3 regions of the Pseudoalteromonas sp. NFXS39 genome follow, and region 1 is predicted to be linked to each of the others. Evidence: predicted binding sites of a transcription regulator. Region 1 holds the regulator's gene; each other region holds the start of a gene.

Region 1 (5,800 bases):
CGTAAACCACGAAGCGTTAAGTAACTGTCAAATGGTGCACCAGTAATACCGATATTATTTGCCCACCAAGCAAGCTCATCACCTAGCTCTTGCGTAGCAGCAATCACCGCACCGCCAACCACATCAGAGTGACCATTAATATATTTAGTAGTTGAGTGAACAACAATATCAACACCAAACTCAATTGGGTTTTGCAGCGCAGGTGATAAGAAGGTGTTATCAGCCGCAACTAAAGCATCACACTGCTTAGCAATACTAGTGATTGCTTTAATATCTGTTAAACGCAAGATTGGATTACTTGGCGTTTCTATCCAAATCAACTTAGGTTTAATCGATAAAATTTCTTGGAGATTTTCAGATTTCGTTAAATCCAAAACTTTTAGTTTTAACAGGCCACGCTTTTCAAGCGAAGTGAATAAACGATAACTACCACCATAGCAGTCATGTGGGATCACTAAGGTGTCGTCACTGTTTAATAGCTGAGTCGCTAAATGCACTGCTGACATACCTGTTGCAGTAATAATACCTCTAGCGCCACCTTCAAGTTCAGCTAAGGTTTCAGCTAAGATATCGCGATTCGGGTTACCGCTGCGGCCATAGTCATACTGGCGCTTAGTATCAAAATCAGCAAATGAATAGGTGGTTGATAAGTAAATGGGCGGTACAACCGCGCCATGATGTTTATCGGCTTCGATGCCGTGACGAACAGTAATCGTCGCTTTATTTTTATCGCTCATTTCATCACCTATTCCTGAATTGGATGTTTAGACGTCTAAAAGGTTAGATGATCAAATATGAGAAGTCAAAGCATTTATTGCTCACACATAGAAGTTTATACATTTACACCACTAGATGGCTAAATAACTAGTATTTGACTATCTTTTTTAAAGAGATAGAATTTCCGCATCTTGCGCTGTGAATAAGGCGTAAATCACTGACAACCGAGGCAACGAAACAACTTATGGCTAAATGGAACGGTGAATACATTCACCCATATGCAGAACACGGTAAAAAATCAGAACAAGTAAAAAAGATTACCGTATCAATCCCACTTAACGTATTAAAAGTATTAACTGACGAGCGTACACGCCGCCAGATCAATAACCTGCGTCATGCGACGAACAGCGAGTTATTGTGTGAAGCTTTCTTACATGCTTTTACAGGTCAACCATTACCAAATGATGACGACCTTCGTAAAGACAACCCTGAAAAGGTACCTGAAGAAGTTAAAAGAATTATGCAAGAAATGGGGTTAGATATCCCAGTGCTTGATTCAGAATAAGTATTTCGGCCATCGGATCACCGCCGATAATCGCAGATATAAAAAAACTCAGCCAAGGCTGAGTTTTTTATTAGCGTTATACAATTTGAGTAATTAAGTTTAACGCATGTAATCTTCTGGCATCTCGATTTGCGCTACACCTGACTCCACTGCAGCTTCAGCAACAGCACGTGCAATACGAGGTAATAAACGCGGGTCCATTGGCTTAGGAATGATGTACTCAGCACCAAACTCTAGTGACTCAACACCAGCCGCTTTCAGTACTTCATTTGGTACAGACTCTTTAGCGATACCACGAATAGCGTGTACTGCTGCAATTTTCATTTCATCATTAATTGCCGTTGCACGCACATCAAGCGCACCGCGGAAAATAAACGGGAAGCAAAGCACGTTATTTACTTGATTAGGGAAGTCTGAACGACCCGTAGCCATAATTAAATCGTTACGTGCACTGTGCGCAACTTCTGGTGCAATCTCAGGATCTGGGTTTGAACACGCAAACACGACTGGTTTATCAGCCATTAGCTTAAGATCATCTGCAGTTAATAGGTTAGGACCTGATACACCAACGAATACATCAGCATCAGCAATAACATCTTGTAATGTACGCTTATCAGTATTATTAGCGAATAGTTGCTTATACTCGTTTAAGTCATCACGACGAGTATGGATCACACCTTTACGGTCAAGCATATAGATGTGCTCACGTAGTGCGCCACATTTAATTAAAAGCTCCATACAAGCAACTGCGGCAGCACCGGCACCTAAACATACAATAATGGCATCTTCGATATCTTTACCTTGTACTTCAAGGGCATTAAGCATACCGGCGGCAGTAACAATAGCTGTACCATGCTGGTCATCATGGAAAACGGGAATATCACAGCGTTCAATAAGCGCTTTTTCGATTTCAAAACATTCTGGTGCTTTGATATCTTCTAAGTTGATACCACCAAAGGTATCAGCAATATTAGCAACCGTATTGATGAAATCTTCTGTTGTGCGGTGTTTTACTTCAATATCAATTGAATCAAGGCCAGCAAAACGTTTGAATAGTAAGGCTTTACCTTCCATTACAGGTTTTGATGCAAGCGGACCTAAGTTACCTAAACCTAAAATTGCGGTACCGTTTGAAATAACCGCAACCATGTTACCTTTACCTGTGTACTTATAGGCATTTGCTGGATCAGCAGCAATTTCGCGGACCGGTTCAGCCACACCTGGGCTATAAGCTAAAGCGAGATCGTTAACCGTTTCGGCTGGCTTGGTTAGTTCAACACTAATTTTACCTGGAACGGGGTGAGCGTGGTAATGTAATGCTTGTTCACGAAAATCTGACATAACGCGATAGTATCCTGCAAAAAGTTAAAAAGTGAGAGAGCTTGCATCAGTACGATACCTGTAATGTATAAAAATTCCAAGTATTATCAGGTCTATCCTGTTATAAGCTATATCGCTTAATTTTAAAGGATTTCCCCACAATTTCTGTGCATAGTTGCGATTAATTAGACATAAAAATTCACCTATTTATGGCCTTTTAAGCACGTGTTTTTGTATTTTGTATGCACGAACACTGCAAATAGCCGAAATTAACCTAAAACCGCCATTTCAACGAAGTTCACAGCATTTAATTACGAAATTATTTAAAATTATTATTTTTAATAACTTTTAGATACCAATACGCTTAATTAAGTATTATTGCGGATTGGTATGCATTTATACAAAAAAGAATATAGCCAAGGGTTTACACTTTGTCTGCACAATTAGCGACATAGTGGGCATAACACTCAGAAATAGTTATGCAAAAGAAATAAGTGAAGATGGTAAGTTAGTGATGAGTTCAAAGTATACTTAATGAATTTTAGGTATAAAAAAAGCACCCTAAGGTGCTTCTTTTAACTAAACAGCAGAAATTACTTCTTGCTGCTAAGTGCACCGAAGCGCTTGTTGAAACGATCAACACGGCCGCCAGTGTCTAGAATCTTTTGCTTACCAGTGTAAAACGGGTGACACTCAGAACATACGTCTAAGTGGATGTCTTTACAAAGAGTTGAGCTAGTTTCGAATTTGTTACCACATGAACAAGTTGCAGTGATAGCTTCGTACTTAGGGTGAATACCTTCTTTCATAGGGAACCTCTAGTTAAGGCCGTATCGCTCTCCAAACCCGAAGTCTGGCACCATACGCAGTTAATACAATTAATAGGCCGCGTATTTTATAGCTCAAGTGACCTTGCGACAAGCTTTAAATTCATCTTTCGCTAAAAAAATAATCAAGTGGCCTGTTGTTCAGTATTTGTTGGTAGGTTTTTAACAGTAATTTTAGTACATTATCCTTCTATCTTTGTTTCAGTTGAGTTGTTATGCACTTTGTAGAAGTTGCCATAAAAGTCCCTTTACAGCGTACCTTCGATTATAAAGTTGAACAGCTGCTGCATAGCCCTGACTTAAAGCCAGGTATGCGAGTTCGTGTGCCATTTGGCAGTCAAAAAAAGGTCGCTGTGGTACTCGCTCTAAAAACATCAACAGAAGTTCCTGCAGACAAAATTAAAGCTATAATTGATGTAATAGACGACACACCAGTTTTATCAGAGCAGCATCTAGCCTTGCTAAAATTTACTGCCCGCTACTACTGTTACCCATTGGGTGAAACCATTCATACGGCACTTCCGGCTGCTTTAAGACAAGGCGAATGTCCAGATAAAACCAGTATTAATATGGTTGAGCTGACCGATAAAGGCGCAAAGCTTCCATCACTAAAAGCAAAAACCCAGTTGAGTTTATTAAAGCAGCTAGCCGAATCGGGCAAATCATCTGTTACTGAATTAAAAGCACTCGGATTTACAAAAAAAACCATCGACGGCCTACTCGATAAAGAATTGATCACTCAGTTTATCGAACATGATAACCAATGGCAGCAACGCGTGCCGACCGTTGGAAACAAACCAATTCTTAATAAAGAGCAAGCCGTTGCCTGTACCAGCATTAATCAAGCTTGCGGCTTTACTAGCTTTTTACTTGAAGGGGTTACCGGAAGTGGTAAAACTGAAGTGTATTTGCAATGCCTAGAAGAAGTACTTAAAAAAGGTCAACAAGCCTTAGTATTAGTGCCCGAAATTGGCTTAACACCTCAAACCGTTAACCGTTTTCGTCGCCGATTTCCTGATACACCAATTATGCTATGGCATTCAGCACTAACAGACAATGAACGCTTACAAACCTGGCGTTTCTGTGAAAAAGGCAGTTGTGCCATAGTGATCGGTACACGTTCGAGTATTTTCTTACCCTTTTTATCGCTTGGGATGATCATTGTTGATGAAGAGCACGACAGCTCGTTTAAACAGCAAGACACGTTACGTTATCATGCCAGAGATTTAGCCGCTTATAGAGCATACCAGCATAATATTCCACTGGTTTTAGGTAGCGCCACACCGGCACTTGAAACCTTACACAAAGCAATTAATAACAAATATCAGTTATTGAGTCTTACTGAACGCGCCCAAACCAGCACTGATAATCAGTTCCAATTAATCGATATGAAAGGCCAACCAGAACAAGCTGGTATTGCCCATGCCAGCCTTGCCTATATGCGTCAACATTTAGAGCGAGGCAAGCAAGTGATGGTGTTTTTAAACCGCCGAGGTTTTTCACCTACCCTCATATGTCATGAGTGTGGTTGGCTAAGTGAGTGCTCACGTTGTAGCACTAGCGCAACCTTTCATAAAGCCATTGGCCAAATGATTTGTCACCACTGTGGTGAGCAACATCAGGTGCCCCATCAGTGTCCAGATTGTGGCAGCACGCAGATTTTTCCAAATGGTAAAGGCACTGAGCAAATTGAAGAGTTTTTAACACAAACCTTCGCTGATATTCCGATTAGTCGTATTGACCGCGACTCAACCCGTCGTAAAGGCAGCTTAGAGAAAGCACTTGATGATATTAATCAAGGTGGTGCTCGTATCTTAGTCGGTACGCAAATGTTGGCAAAAGGCCACCACTTTGCCGATGTGAGTCTCGTTTTAATCTTAGATGTCGATAGTGGTTTATATTCCTGTGACTTTCGCGCGACAGAGCATTTAGCACAGCTAGTTACACAAGTGGCAGGCCGTGCTGGGCGAAGTGGTGAGCCAGGGCAAGTATTACTGCAAACTCACTTTCCTGAGCATCCACTACTACAAGACCTAGTAAATAATGGTTACCAAGATTTTGCCCGCTATGCACTCACAGAGCGAGAAGATGCGCAGCTTCCACCTGTCACTAATATGGCCATGGTTCGTGCAGAAGGGCATAACATTAATCAAGTGGTCGATTTTTTAACTGATTTGGTTCCTGTCCAGAACGTATCTGGTATACAATTGCTTGGTCCGATACCTGCGCCACTGGAACGTGTAGCAGGTAAATATCGCTTTCAATTACATATTCAGGCGCAGGAACGCTCTCACTTACACCAATATTTAGCGCAGATGGTTGACTATATAAGTACCAGTAAATTAGCGCAAAAGGTGCGTTGGAGCCTAGA
Region 2 (5,800 bases), on a different contig from region 1:
CCCGGTTTTTTTCTCCACCGGGCCTTTTTTCTTTGTCGTTATTAAAAGCGAGCCGCTTGTTCAACTACAATGCCGTGACGAGCCGCTAAACGGCGATGATCTTTATCATAACCCCCACCAATTACGGTTGCGACAGGTACATTGCGCTCAAGGCAGCGCTTGAAGACTAAATGGTCGCGTTGCTCTATCCCTTGCCAGCTTATATCAAGTTTACCTAAACCATCTTGCTGCCATACATCAACACCTGCATCATAAAGTACTAAATCTGGGTTTAGGGTGTTTAATAAATAACTCAGAGTATCGTCAACAACGCCTAGGTATTCACTGTCAGCGACATTCGGTGCTAAACCTATGTCTAAGTCGCTGGATGATTTTCGAAACGGAAAATTCTTTTCACAGTGAATAGAGCAGGTATAGGCGTAGGGCTGATGTTCCAGCATTGCTGCGGTACCATCACCTTGATGAACATCTAAATCAAAAATAAGTATATTGGTCACTTCGCCACTTTTTATCAGGGTTTCGCTGGTGAAAGCTAAGTCGTTTACCATGCAATAGCCTGAGCCAAAGTCAGTATGAGCATGGTGAGTGCCACCGGCTAAGTGACAAGCGATGCCATGTTTAAGTGCTAAGCGTGCTGCTTGTAAGGTGCCAAGTGGGGCGGTAAAAGTACGTGCCATCAGCTCTTTTGACCAAGGTAAGCCAATGCGGCGCATCGCCTTTTCATCTAATCTATTATGCCAAAGGTCGTTGATGTAATTTTCACAGTGCACTAATTCAAGGGGCTCTGGGGTGCCAAGCACCGGCTGTGTTAGGTTGTCATTTATTAATCCAAGGCTTTGTACATGCTCATATAAATAAGCAAACTTACTCATCACAAAGCGATGGTTAGGATCGAAACTAAACGAGTAATTTGGGTGATACACCAAGGGTAAGTGGGGATTTAACTGCATAGCTCATTGGATAGCTGAATTTGCTACAGCATAACGAATCTACTGGCAAATGTTTACTCTGGTGCGTGAATTAAATGGCCCAACTCGCGATGTAATAATGCTTCATCACCCAAGTTTAGCTCAATCAGTCGTTTTAAGTGAGTAATACTATCAATATCTATATGTTCACAGCGAAGGCCTGCATGTTGATGCTCAATATGGCACAGCTCCACTTGCATTTTTATCTCGATATTTGACTCTGGCAGGGTAAAGATTAAGTCTGCCTTACTATGAATAGGCACTAAAAATGAATCACTTTTAGTAATAAGCGCACCTTGCAAAGATAGATCAAGTAACTGACAGTGGTAGTCGTTATCTTCGATGCGAAGGATCGCAGGGCAAGAAAATAATACCCGCGAAAACTCTCTGCGTTCATTCATAACTTTATCTCCACCTATATTAACTTAATGAGTATAGATCATTATGAAATTAGTGAGAGAAATGATTATAGCAACAAAAAAGCCCCTAAATCGGGGCTTTTTGAGTATCAGCTAATTAGCCAATTTTTTTGTATTTAATACGCTTAGGTTGTGCCGCTTCTGCGCCTAAGGTTTTCTTCAGCCACTCTTCGTATTCTGTGTAGTTACCATCGAAGAAGTTAATTTGGCCTTCGTCACGGTAATCAAGAATATGTGTAGCAATACGGTCAAGGAACCAACGGTCATGCGAGATACACATTACACAGCCTGGGAACTCTAAAATAGCGTTCTCAAGTGCACGTAATGTTTCAACGTCTAGGTCATTGGTAGGCTCATCCAGTAGTAACACGTTACCACCTGCTTTTAATAACTTAGCTAGATGTAAACGGTTGCGCTCACCACCTGATAAGTCTTTAACGAATTTTTGTTGGTCGTTACCTTTGAAGTTAAAGCGGCCAACATAGGCCCGGCTTGGGAATTCAAAGTTACCAATTTTTAATACGTCTTGGCCGTTTGAGATTTCTTGGAAAACGGTGTTGCTTTCGTCCATGTCACCACGGAACTGATCAACGGTTGCAAGCTCAACAGTATCACCAACAAGGATCTCACCGCTATCTGGCGTTTCTTCACCACTTAGCATTTTGAACAGGGTTGATTTACCCGCACCATTGGCACCGATAATACCTACGATAGCGCCTTTTGGCATTGCAAAGTTTAAGTCATCGATTAATACGCGATCGCCAAAGCTTTTCTTCAGACCTTTCACTTCGATAACTTGGTCACCTAAGCGTGGACCTGGTGGAATGAATAGTTCATTTGTTTCGTTACGCTTTTGGTAATCGTTTTGCTGTAGCTCAGAAAACTGTGCCATACGTGCTTTAGACTTAGCCTGACGGCCTTTAGGGTTTGAACGAACCCATTCAAGTTCTTGCGCGATTGATTTTTGACGTGCTTTTTCAGATTTCTGCTCTTGTTGTAAACGTAAATCTTTTTGTTCAAGCCATGATGAATAATTACCTTCCCAAGGAATACCTTCACCACGGTCAAGCTCTAAAATCCAACCTGCTACGTTATCTAAGAAGTAACGGTCGTGGGTTACAGCTACCACGGTACCTTCGTAGTCGTGTAAGAAGCGCTCTAACCAAGCAACAGACTCAGCATCTAAGTGGTTGGTTGGTTCATCAAGAATTAGCATATCTGGTTTTTCAAGTAGTAAACGACAGATCGCAACACGGCGTCGCTCACCACCCGAAAGGTGTTCAATTTTTGCATCCCAAGGTGGTAAACGTAATGCATCAGCTGCACGTTCTAACACGTTGTCGATATTGTGACCATCGTGTGCTTGGATGATAGCTTCAAGTTCACCTTGTTCTTTGGCAAGTGCATCGAAGTCAGCACCGTCCATTGCATACTCGTTGTATACTTCATCTAAGCGATTCAGTGCATTTTTAACTTCGCTTACTGCTTCTTCTACTGTTTCGCGAACAGTTTTGCTTTCTTCTAAAACAGGCTCTTGCGGTAAGTAACCGATTTTAGTGCCTGGTTGAGGGCGTGCTTCACCTTCAAAGTCTTGGTCAACACCAGCCATAATGCGAAGTAATGTTGATTTACCTGCACCGTTTAGACCTAGCACACCAATTTTTGCGCCTGGGAAAAAGTGTAAAGAAATATCTTTTAGGATAGTGCGCTTAGGTGGCACAACCTTAGAAACTCGACTCATCGAGAATATAAACTTATCTGGTAACACCATGAAAGAAGCCTTCAATTTATAAGAAAAATTAACAGCAAGTATTGTATACCCAAACTACCTCAAAATACAGAATTCAGCGTTTATGATAGGCTTAATATCAAGGTGTTATTTACTCAAAAAGTCATACATTTTAATTAATGACCACTCAGAAATATCACTTCATTTGGACATCTAAACATCTAGAGGTTGAAATTTCTAACTATCCGTTCATAATTAGCAGTCAGATAAGTGTGCTCGGAGCCAGCTATGCCCATTACAGTAAAAGATGAATTGCCAGCCATTGCAAAATTACGTCAAGAGAACGTGTTTGTAATGCCAAAAAGTCGTGCTAAAACGCAAGAGATTCGTCCAATGCGTTTGGCTATCTTAAACTTAATGCCAAACAAAGTTGAAACCGAAGTGCAATTTATTCGATTATTAGCTAACTCACCGTTACAAGTTAATGTTGAGTTGTTGAGGTTGGATACTCATCGCACGAGTAGTAACTCTGAGCAGCACATGGATACTTTCTATCGTTATTTTTCAGAAGTGAAAGATAATAACTACGATGCCATGATCATAACAGGCGCGCCGCTTGCTCATTTAGAGTATGACGAAGTTGCTTACTGGGATGAACTAAAAGTTATTTTAGATTGGGCAGAGCAGCATGTTACGTCTACGTTGTTTTCGTGTTGGGCGGCACATGCTGGGCTTTATCATCACTATGGTCTGAAGCGTGATCTGAAACCAAATAAACTCAGTGGCGTATTTACCCATAAAAGTTATTTTGATCATGCGGCACTTACCCGAGGCTTTGATGACACCTTTTTAGTGCCACATTCTCGCTATGGTCATATTGATATCGAGAAGATCAATGCCTGCGATGAGCTGGTTGTGTTAGCAGGCTCTGAGCGAGTAGGTGCCTATTTAATTAAAAATAAATCAGGTAGCCAAGTATATATTACGGGCCATCCAGAGTACGATGCCCATACCCTAAAAGGGGAGTATTTGCGTGACCAAGAAAAATCAGCTGATGCGCCTAAGCCAGAAAACTACTTCCCTGACGATAACCCAGATAACGAACCGTCGAAAACGTGGCAAAGCCATGCCTTTTTATTGTTTTCGAATTGGTTAAACTATTATGTGTACCAAACTACACCGTATGATATTAACTTAGTTAGCCAAGATGTAAGGACTAACAACTATGCCGAGTAATGCAGTGAATAAACGCGAACAATTAACCGAGGCGCTAAAACAGCGAATTTTAATCCTCGATGGCGCGATGGGCACCATGATCCAAGAACATAAATTAGAAGAACAGGATTATCGCGGTGAGCGCTTTAAAGACTGGCATGTACTTATTAAAGGCAATAACGACTTATTAAGCCTGACTCAGCCAAAAATCATTGCTGATATTCACCGTGCTTACTTAGAAGCCGGTGCCGATATCATCGAAACCAATACTTTTAATGCCACGACTATTTCGATGGAAGATTACGACATGGCTAGCCTTAGCCGCGAAATCAACCTAGAGTCAGCTAAGCTTGCACGCAGCGTATGTGATGAGTTTGAAGCAAAAGATCCAAGCAAGCCTCGTTATGTTGCAGGCGTACTTGGACCAACATCAAAAACTTGTTCTATTTCGCCAGATGTAAACGATCCCGGTTATCGAAATATCAACTTTGATAAGCTGGTGGCCGCGTATGTTGAGTCAACACTTGCACTTATGGAAGGCGGTGCTGACCTTATTTTGATTGAAACTATCTTTGATACGCTTAATGCAAAAGCTGCTTCGTTCGCTGTGGAAGAAGCATTCGAACAGGCTGGTCGTAGTTTACCTGTGATGATCTCAGGCACCATTACCGATGCCTCAGGCCGTACTTTATCAGGCCAAACAACAGAAGCATTTTATAACTCAATTCGCCATATTAAGCCGCTATCAATCGGCCTTAACTGCGCCCTTGGCCCTGACTTACTGCGCCAGTATGTTGAAGAGTTATCCCGTGTTTGTGAAACCTTTACCTCGGTGCATCCAAATGCAGGTTTACCGAACGAGTTTGGCGAATATGATTTAGAAGCCCCTGAAATGGCAAAAGAAATTATTGATTGGGGCAAGTCTGGCTTTATCAACATTGTAGGTGGTTGTTGCGGCACCACACCGGCTCATATAAAGGCGTTTGCGAAAGGCCTTGAAGGTGTTAAACCTCGCCAATTACCTGAGCTTGAAGTGCGTATGCGCTTATCGGGCCTTGAAGCGTGTAACTTAAACTAGGAAACCGACATGACTGACCAAATTGCTGTATTTACTAACGTCGGTGAGCGTACCAATGTAACAGGCTCGGCTAAGTTTAAACGCTTAATCATGGAAGAAGATTACGAGACTGCCCTCGATGTTGCCCGTGAACAAGTAGAAAATGGTGCGCAAGTGATTGATATCAATATGGATGAAGCCATGTTGGATTCGAAAGCTGCGATGGTAAAGTTTTTAAATTTAATTGCATCAGAGCCTGATATCTCAAAAGTACCTATCATGGTCGACTCATCGAAATGGGACGTTATTGAAGCAGGCTTAAAATGTATTCAAGGTAAAGCCATTGTTAATTCAATTTCACTTAAAGAAGGTGAAGAACCGTTCATACGGCAAGCCAAAATAATAAAACGTT
Region 3 (5,800 bases), on a different contig from region 1:
TTAGCTAATAGTTTTTCATTATGTTTAGCTGAGTCTAAGTGTTTACTAATCTGCTTTATTTGTTAATCCTTTCGTACAAATTGATACAATTTAGATTTAGCCTATCGAAACCAATATTTTAGCTGATGTCATTAAACATCTCCTAAGTTCGTGATTTATAATTAACAGATTCGACCTCTATTTTCTATTTTTCTGGTAGTATAGTCAGGTTATAAGTAGTTTAAGCAGTGAACAATTATGTTAAGTCCTTATTATCAGCAGCATGCTGATTACGTTTCTATCTCACGTGAGCAAGGCTGTCGTTTCGCCAAATTAGTGGCTGATGATTTCAATCCGTTACACGATAAAGACGCTAAAAAGTTTTGTGTACCGGGCGATTTACTTTTTTCGCTGGTTTTAAACCGTTACGGCATAAGTGAAAAAATGGAGTTTACTTTCGCTGGTATGGTTGATGAAAATTCAAAGCTAACTTTCCCTGAGGGTGCTGATGAGTTTGCGATTACCGATGGCGAAAAAGTAATGCTAAAAGTTAAACGAGAAGGTGCTGTTAGCCAGTGTCCAGAATTAACGAATAGCTTAATTAAAAATTATGTTGAGTTTTCTGGCACTACGTTTCCGCATGTCATCATCCCATTAATGGGTAAGCAAGACGTGATGATCAACCCTGCGCGCCCTATGGTGATTTACGAGTCAATGCTGATTAACCTAGATCGTCTTGATATTAGCGCACCTGAATTACAATTTGCGGAACCTGATTTTGAATTTACTGGCAAGCGCGGAAAAATTACGCTTCGCTTTAACCTTTTAGAAAACGGCAAGAAAGTAGGCTCAGGTGAAAAGCACATGCTTGTATCTGGTATTCGTGATTATTGCCAAGCAACGGTTGATGACTTAATTAGTTTTTATAATCACCGTAAAGAATCACTTAAACCAGAGTAATCTCTACATTTGCTATAAAGGGCGCTCATTGCGCCTTTTTTGTTGCTGATGTTCAGCGTACAATAGCGCTTTTATAGCCAAATGTACTTCAGAATATGTCAGTAGCGACCTTTTCAGAGTTAAATCTTGCACCTGCATTGCTAAGTGCTTTGCAAGAAGAGAATTATCACACCCCCACAGCCATTCAAGCGCAAACCATCCCACTCATTTTAGCGGGAGCTGATGTAATGGGCAGTGCACAAACCGGAACGGGCAAAACAGCCGCCTTTGTTTTACCACTACTGCACAACTTGATGTCTGCTGAAGTACTCCCTGATGCTGTTAAGGTACTTATTTTAACGCCCACCCGAGAGCTCGCTCAGCAAGTATTTGCAAGTGTAGAGCGCTATGCTGCGCACACAGATATAAAAGCGGCGCTTGCTTATGGCGGCGCCAGTATTGGCCCACAAATTAAAGCCATAAAAGCTGCACAGGTTGTCATCGCAACACCTGGGCGCTTACTTGATCATGTGATCAAGGGCAGTATTAAGCTCTCTAGTATTAATGCTTTGGTATTCGATGAAGCTGATCGCATGCTTGATATGGGCTTTATTGACGAGATCAATCGTATCTTGCGTCACGTGCCAAAAGATCGTCAAACCTTACTGTTTTCAGCAACATTTGACGACAGCATCTTTAAGCTAAGTAAGCAGTTATTGAATGATCCTAAATTAGTTGAAGTAAATAAACGCAACTCAGCAGCGGTTGAAGTTGAGCAGCTAGTTTATGCGGTTGATGAAGATCGTAAGCGTGAACTGGTATCGCATATGATCGGTATGAAGAATTGGCAGCAAGTACTAATATTCACTCGTACTAAACAAACCGCTGATGTGCTTGCAAAAGAAATGTGTAAAGACGGTTTAAAAACTGAATCTATTCATGGTGATAAAAGCCAAGGAGCACGAGATAAAGCGCTACATAACTTTAAATCCGGTGCAACAAGAGTACTGGTAGCGACAGATGTTGCTGCTCGTGGCCTTGATATTGCTTCGTTAAAGTATGTAATCAATTACGAACTGCCTTATGTGGCCGAAGATTATGTACACCGTATTGGTCGTACAGGTCGTGCTGGCGAGAAAGGGATGGCGATGTCGCTGGTTAGTATTGATGAGCAATGGTTACTGGATGAAATAGATATCTTACTCGACACGAGACTTACTCCACAGTGGTTACCAGGATATGAGCCTGATTTAACCAAAGAGCCAAAACAGGTTCGTAAAAATACAAATAAAGCACGGCGCTCGCGTGATAAAAAACGCATCTTAGGGCAAAAAAGTAGGAGACGTTCCTAAATTTGGCATATATTTATACTATCCTCAGGCTAAAGTTGAGAGTTTAGTATGTTAGAAGAAAATAAGTGGGTTTTTCGCCGCGCTGATAAACAATTTTCCTTAGAAAAGTGGCAGAAAACAATTAATCTCATGACTGAGTTGTTTTCTGCTCCTGCGGGTTTTATCGTCCATAAAACTGACAATGTTTATCGTATTATTGTATCCAGTGAGCAGCAAGAAAACCCCTATGAAGCAGGGGCTGAATTAAATGCTGACGATAATATCTTCTGTAAAAAAGTTGTGCGAGATATGGCACCACTTTATGTTGATCATGCAAGTAAAGACTCTCAGTGGGATGATAGCCCACTAGTGAAAGATGGTTTTGAATCTTACCTTGGTGTACCTATTAGTTGGCCTAATGGTGAACCGTTTGGCACATTTTGTGTAATGGATTTTAAGCAGACTCACTATCAACAGAGCTTTTTAGAATTAATAGAGCAACTTCGCGATATGGTTGAGGACGACCTTGCTTTGTTAGATAATTTTACGCAGATGCGTGAAATTGCCATGCTCGATTCACTTACCAATATTTATAATCGCCGCGCAATAGACCTACTTTGCCAACATAAACTGAATATATCGAAACGTCTTGGCTTTGACATTAGCTGTTTGTTTATTGATATAAACAGTTTTAAACCGCTCAACGATACTTACGGCCATGAAGTTGGCGATCTCGCGCTTATTTGTTTAGCTGACACTATGAAAGAGTGTCTTCGTGAAACCGATATTATTGGCCGCTTAGGGGGCGATGAGTTTATTGCTTTATTGCAAGTTCAGCCAGGTGATTGCATAGAAAGCATAGCCGATAAGCTCAACACCACCTATCAATCTAATTTAGCAAAGCGGGGCATTCCAGTTACGAGTTTAAGTATTGGTTCTGGGGTGATAGCTCAGCCAAAAGAAAACTTTGCTGAGCTATTAAAACGAGCAGATGAAGATATGTATGAGAAAAAGCAAGCCTCGAAGGCAGCACGTTAAGCTATTTGTTTCTCAGCTAGGTTCAGCTCCATGGTCGCTTTAAGTAAACGATAAAGGTTAATTGACGCATCAATTTCTTCTTTACGATTAGTTAAGCTTTCGATATTTAAACCGAGCGGTACATCTAAATGCGCGCAGCTTTGTAAAATTAAGTCAAGATTCTCACGGCAAATACGCACCGATTCACTCAATGTATTTGCCGAATCTAACATACGGTACTTAGTCGCCTCTGGTACCGAAATTCCTAACCACTCCATAAATTCTAAGGTTTTTTCACCGCCACATGGAGTAAACGTTAGAATAATACGCTTTGGGGTTGTGCCTTGTGCTTTACAGCTGCGGGCATAGCTGGTGATCAAATCAATAGTCGCTTGGGCATTGTAAACGGCTTGTGAGATGAAAAACTTACAGCCTTGCGCTGTTTTTTCGACTAAACGCTCATGTTCATTACGTTTGCTAGCGTGACGCTCTGCAATAGTAACGCCACCTAAAAATACATCGCTATTCTGTTTTACTAGCGTTTTATAAGCATCAGAAAGGCTTAATTTGATGTCACCATGAGATGATGGACTACCTACTAGCACTAAGTTCTTTAATTCAAAATCATTTCGAGTTTCATTTAACCACTCGGTAAACTCAGCTTCACCACGTTGGGCAACACTTTTATAAGTGATTACATCCAGTTGTGAGAGGCTGCGAAGTAGTTGACTATATTCACGTGGATCAACCGTTTCTTTAAACGGAAAAGGGCGCGGTTTAGCAATTCGGCTGCTTTCATCTTGAATGTCGTAAATGATCACACCATCGTATTCAATTTCGTGCAAGCGACCTAGTAGCTTTTGGGCAATAGTTTCAAGCATGGCTTTATCAGTACCTGATTTTGGTGGTGTGGTACCGATAAGGTAGACGCCTTGATTGGTGTCTTCAATTTTCTCTTGTAATGATAAAGCCATAATCCTCATTCCAGCTTGTGCTAATGTCTATGTAAACAATATAGCAGCCATTTAGACGTCTAGATAGATTTTTCTGATGAAAGTTTTTCAATGACTATGAATTTTACTCAAGTTGAATGTGAGGTGTTCTACGAAATTGACACACCTGTTTACATAAATTATTGCCCTGACCCTCATATTTTCTGGCGCTTTGATGCATAATCAGGCTGCAATCATTATGAGAAAAATAACTAACAAGGGAACATTATGAAATTTAGATTATTAGCAACCAGTTTTGCTGTAACACTTGCGCTGAGTGGCTGCGCAAGTAACTCACAGTCAAATATGGTTAAAGAAGTCGAAATTGAGCAGCAAGTAAGCCAAGATGATAACCGTGTATTTAGCCAAGATTACCTATTAGAAGAGCTTGAGAACGGCCTTCGCGTAATGGTAGTGAAAACCGACTACCCAGACGTCGTATCACTGCAAATTCCGGTATCGGTTGGTTCGCGTAATGAGGTTGAAGCAGGTAAAACCGGTTTTGCACACTTCTTTGAGCACATGATGTTTAAAGGCTCTGAAAAATTCCCGCAAGATGTCTATTCAGATATTTTAAAGAACTCAGGTGTTGATAATCGCGCGTATACGACCAACGATTACACTAACTATCACTTAAATTTCTCAAAAGAGCACTTAGATAAAGTACTCGAAATCGAAGCTGATATTTTCCAAAACCTGACTTACAGCGAAGAGCAGTTCCGTACTGAAGCACTGACTGTAAAAGGTGAATATTTAAAGAATAATGCTAGCCCAATTCGTAAGTTACTTTCTGCCGTTCGTAACGAAGCATTCGAGAAGCACACATATAAACACACCACGATGGGCTTTTTTGAAGACATCGAAGCCATGCCTGATCAAATGGCATATGGTAAAGAGTTTTTCGCTAAGTTTTATAAGCCTGAGTACGTCTCTTTAGTCATTGTTGGTGATGTTGATCCACAAGAAACTATGGCAATGGTGAAAAAGCATTGGGGTAACTGGAAAAAAGGTGATTACCAAGCCGACATTCCAACTGAACCGAAACAACAAGCACCTAAGTACGTTCATGAAAAATATGATGGTTTACCGGGTCATTGGTTACTAGTGTCTTACAAAGGCACAGCATGGGATCCAACTCAAAAAGACCGTGCTGCGCTTGATTTGATTTCGCAGCTTTATTTCTCAAATAACTCGGCACTTTATCAAGAACTTGTTGTTGATAAACAAATTGCCAGTCAAATGTTTACCTATAACCCAGATACTAAAGACCCCGGTTTATTACATGTTTTTGTAAAAGTAGAAAACGAAGCTGATCTTGCTAAAGCCCGTGATGCGATTAACCGTACTTATGCACAAGCACGTACTGAGTTAGTTGATGCGCAAAAGTTAGCTGATTTAAAATCTAACTTAAAATACAGCTTTATCAATGGTCTTGATTCATCGCAATCAATAGCCTCAACGCTTGCAAGCTACATGCACTTTGAGCGCGACCCTGAAGTTATTAACCAACTTTACGCCACTGCTGATAGCATCACTCCAGAA

What was found. Region 1 encodes MetJ, which represses methionine synthesis genes. Its sites were predicted from a motif close to TAGACGTCTAGACGTCTA; they were not measured.
Region 2: a site for MetJ is predicted at 3,323-3,340, ahead of J3455_RS03825 (homoserine O-succinyltransferase). Genes of this name have one in related genera too.
Region 3: a site for MetJ is predicted at 4,285-4,302, ahead of J3455_RS17065 (methylenetetrahydrofolate reductase). Genes of this name have one in related genera too.

The regions. Positions count from the first base shown of each region.
Region 1 is NZ_JAGDEC010000007.1:109,476-115,275, forward strand. Features, by position in the region: gene metB (cystathionine gamma-synthase) at 1-737, opposite strand, end outside; gene metJ (met regulon transcriptional regulator MetJ) at 962-1,282, shown strand; gene J3455_RS14215 (malic enzyme-like NAD(P)-binding protein) at 1,382-2,623, opposite strand; gene rpmE (50S ribosomal protein L31) at 3,196-3,411, opposite strand; gene priA (primosomal protein N') at 3,645-5,800, shown strand, end outside.
Region 2 is NZ_JAGDEC010000002.1:61,372-67,171, forward strand. Features, by position in the region: gene J3455_RS03810 (histone deacetylase family protein) at 42-950, opposite strand; gene J3455_RS03815 (PilZ domain-containing protein) at 1,004-1,369, opposite strand; gene ettA (energy-dependent translational throttle protein EttA) at 1,485-3,158, opposite strand; gene J3455_RS03825 (homoserine O-succinyltransferase) at 3,405-4,352, shown strand; gene J3455_RS03830 (homocysteine S-methyltransferase family protein) at 4,342-5,409, shown strand; gene metH (methionine synthase) at 5,419-5,800, shown strand, end outside.
Region 3 is NZ_JAGDEC010000010.1:50,707-56,506, forward strand. Features, by position in the region: gene J3455_RS17050 (DUF3581 domain-containing protein) at 238-939, shown strand; gene J3455_RS17055 (DEAD/DEAH box helicase) at 1,035-2,270, shown strand; gene J3455_RS17060 (sensor domain-containing diguanylate cyclase) at 2,319-3,287, shown strand; gene J3455_RS17065 (methylenetetrahydrofolate reductase) at 3,284-4,240, opposite strand; gene J3455_RS17070 (M16 family metallopeptidase) at 4,487-5,800, shown strand, end outside.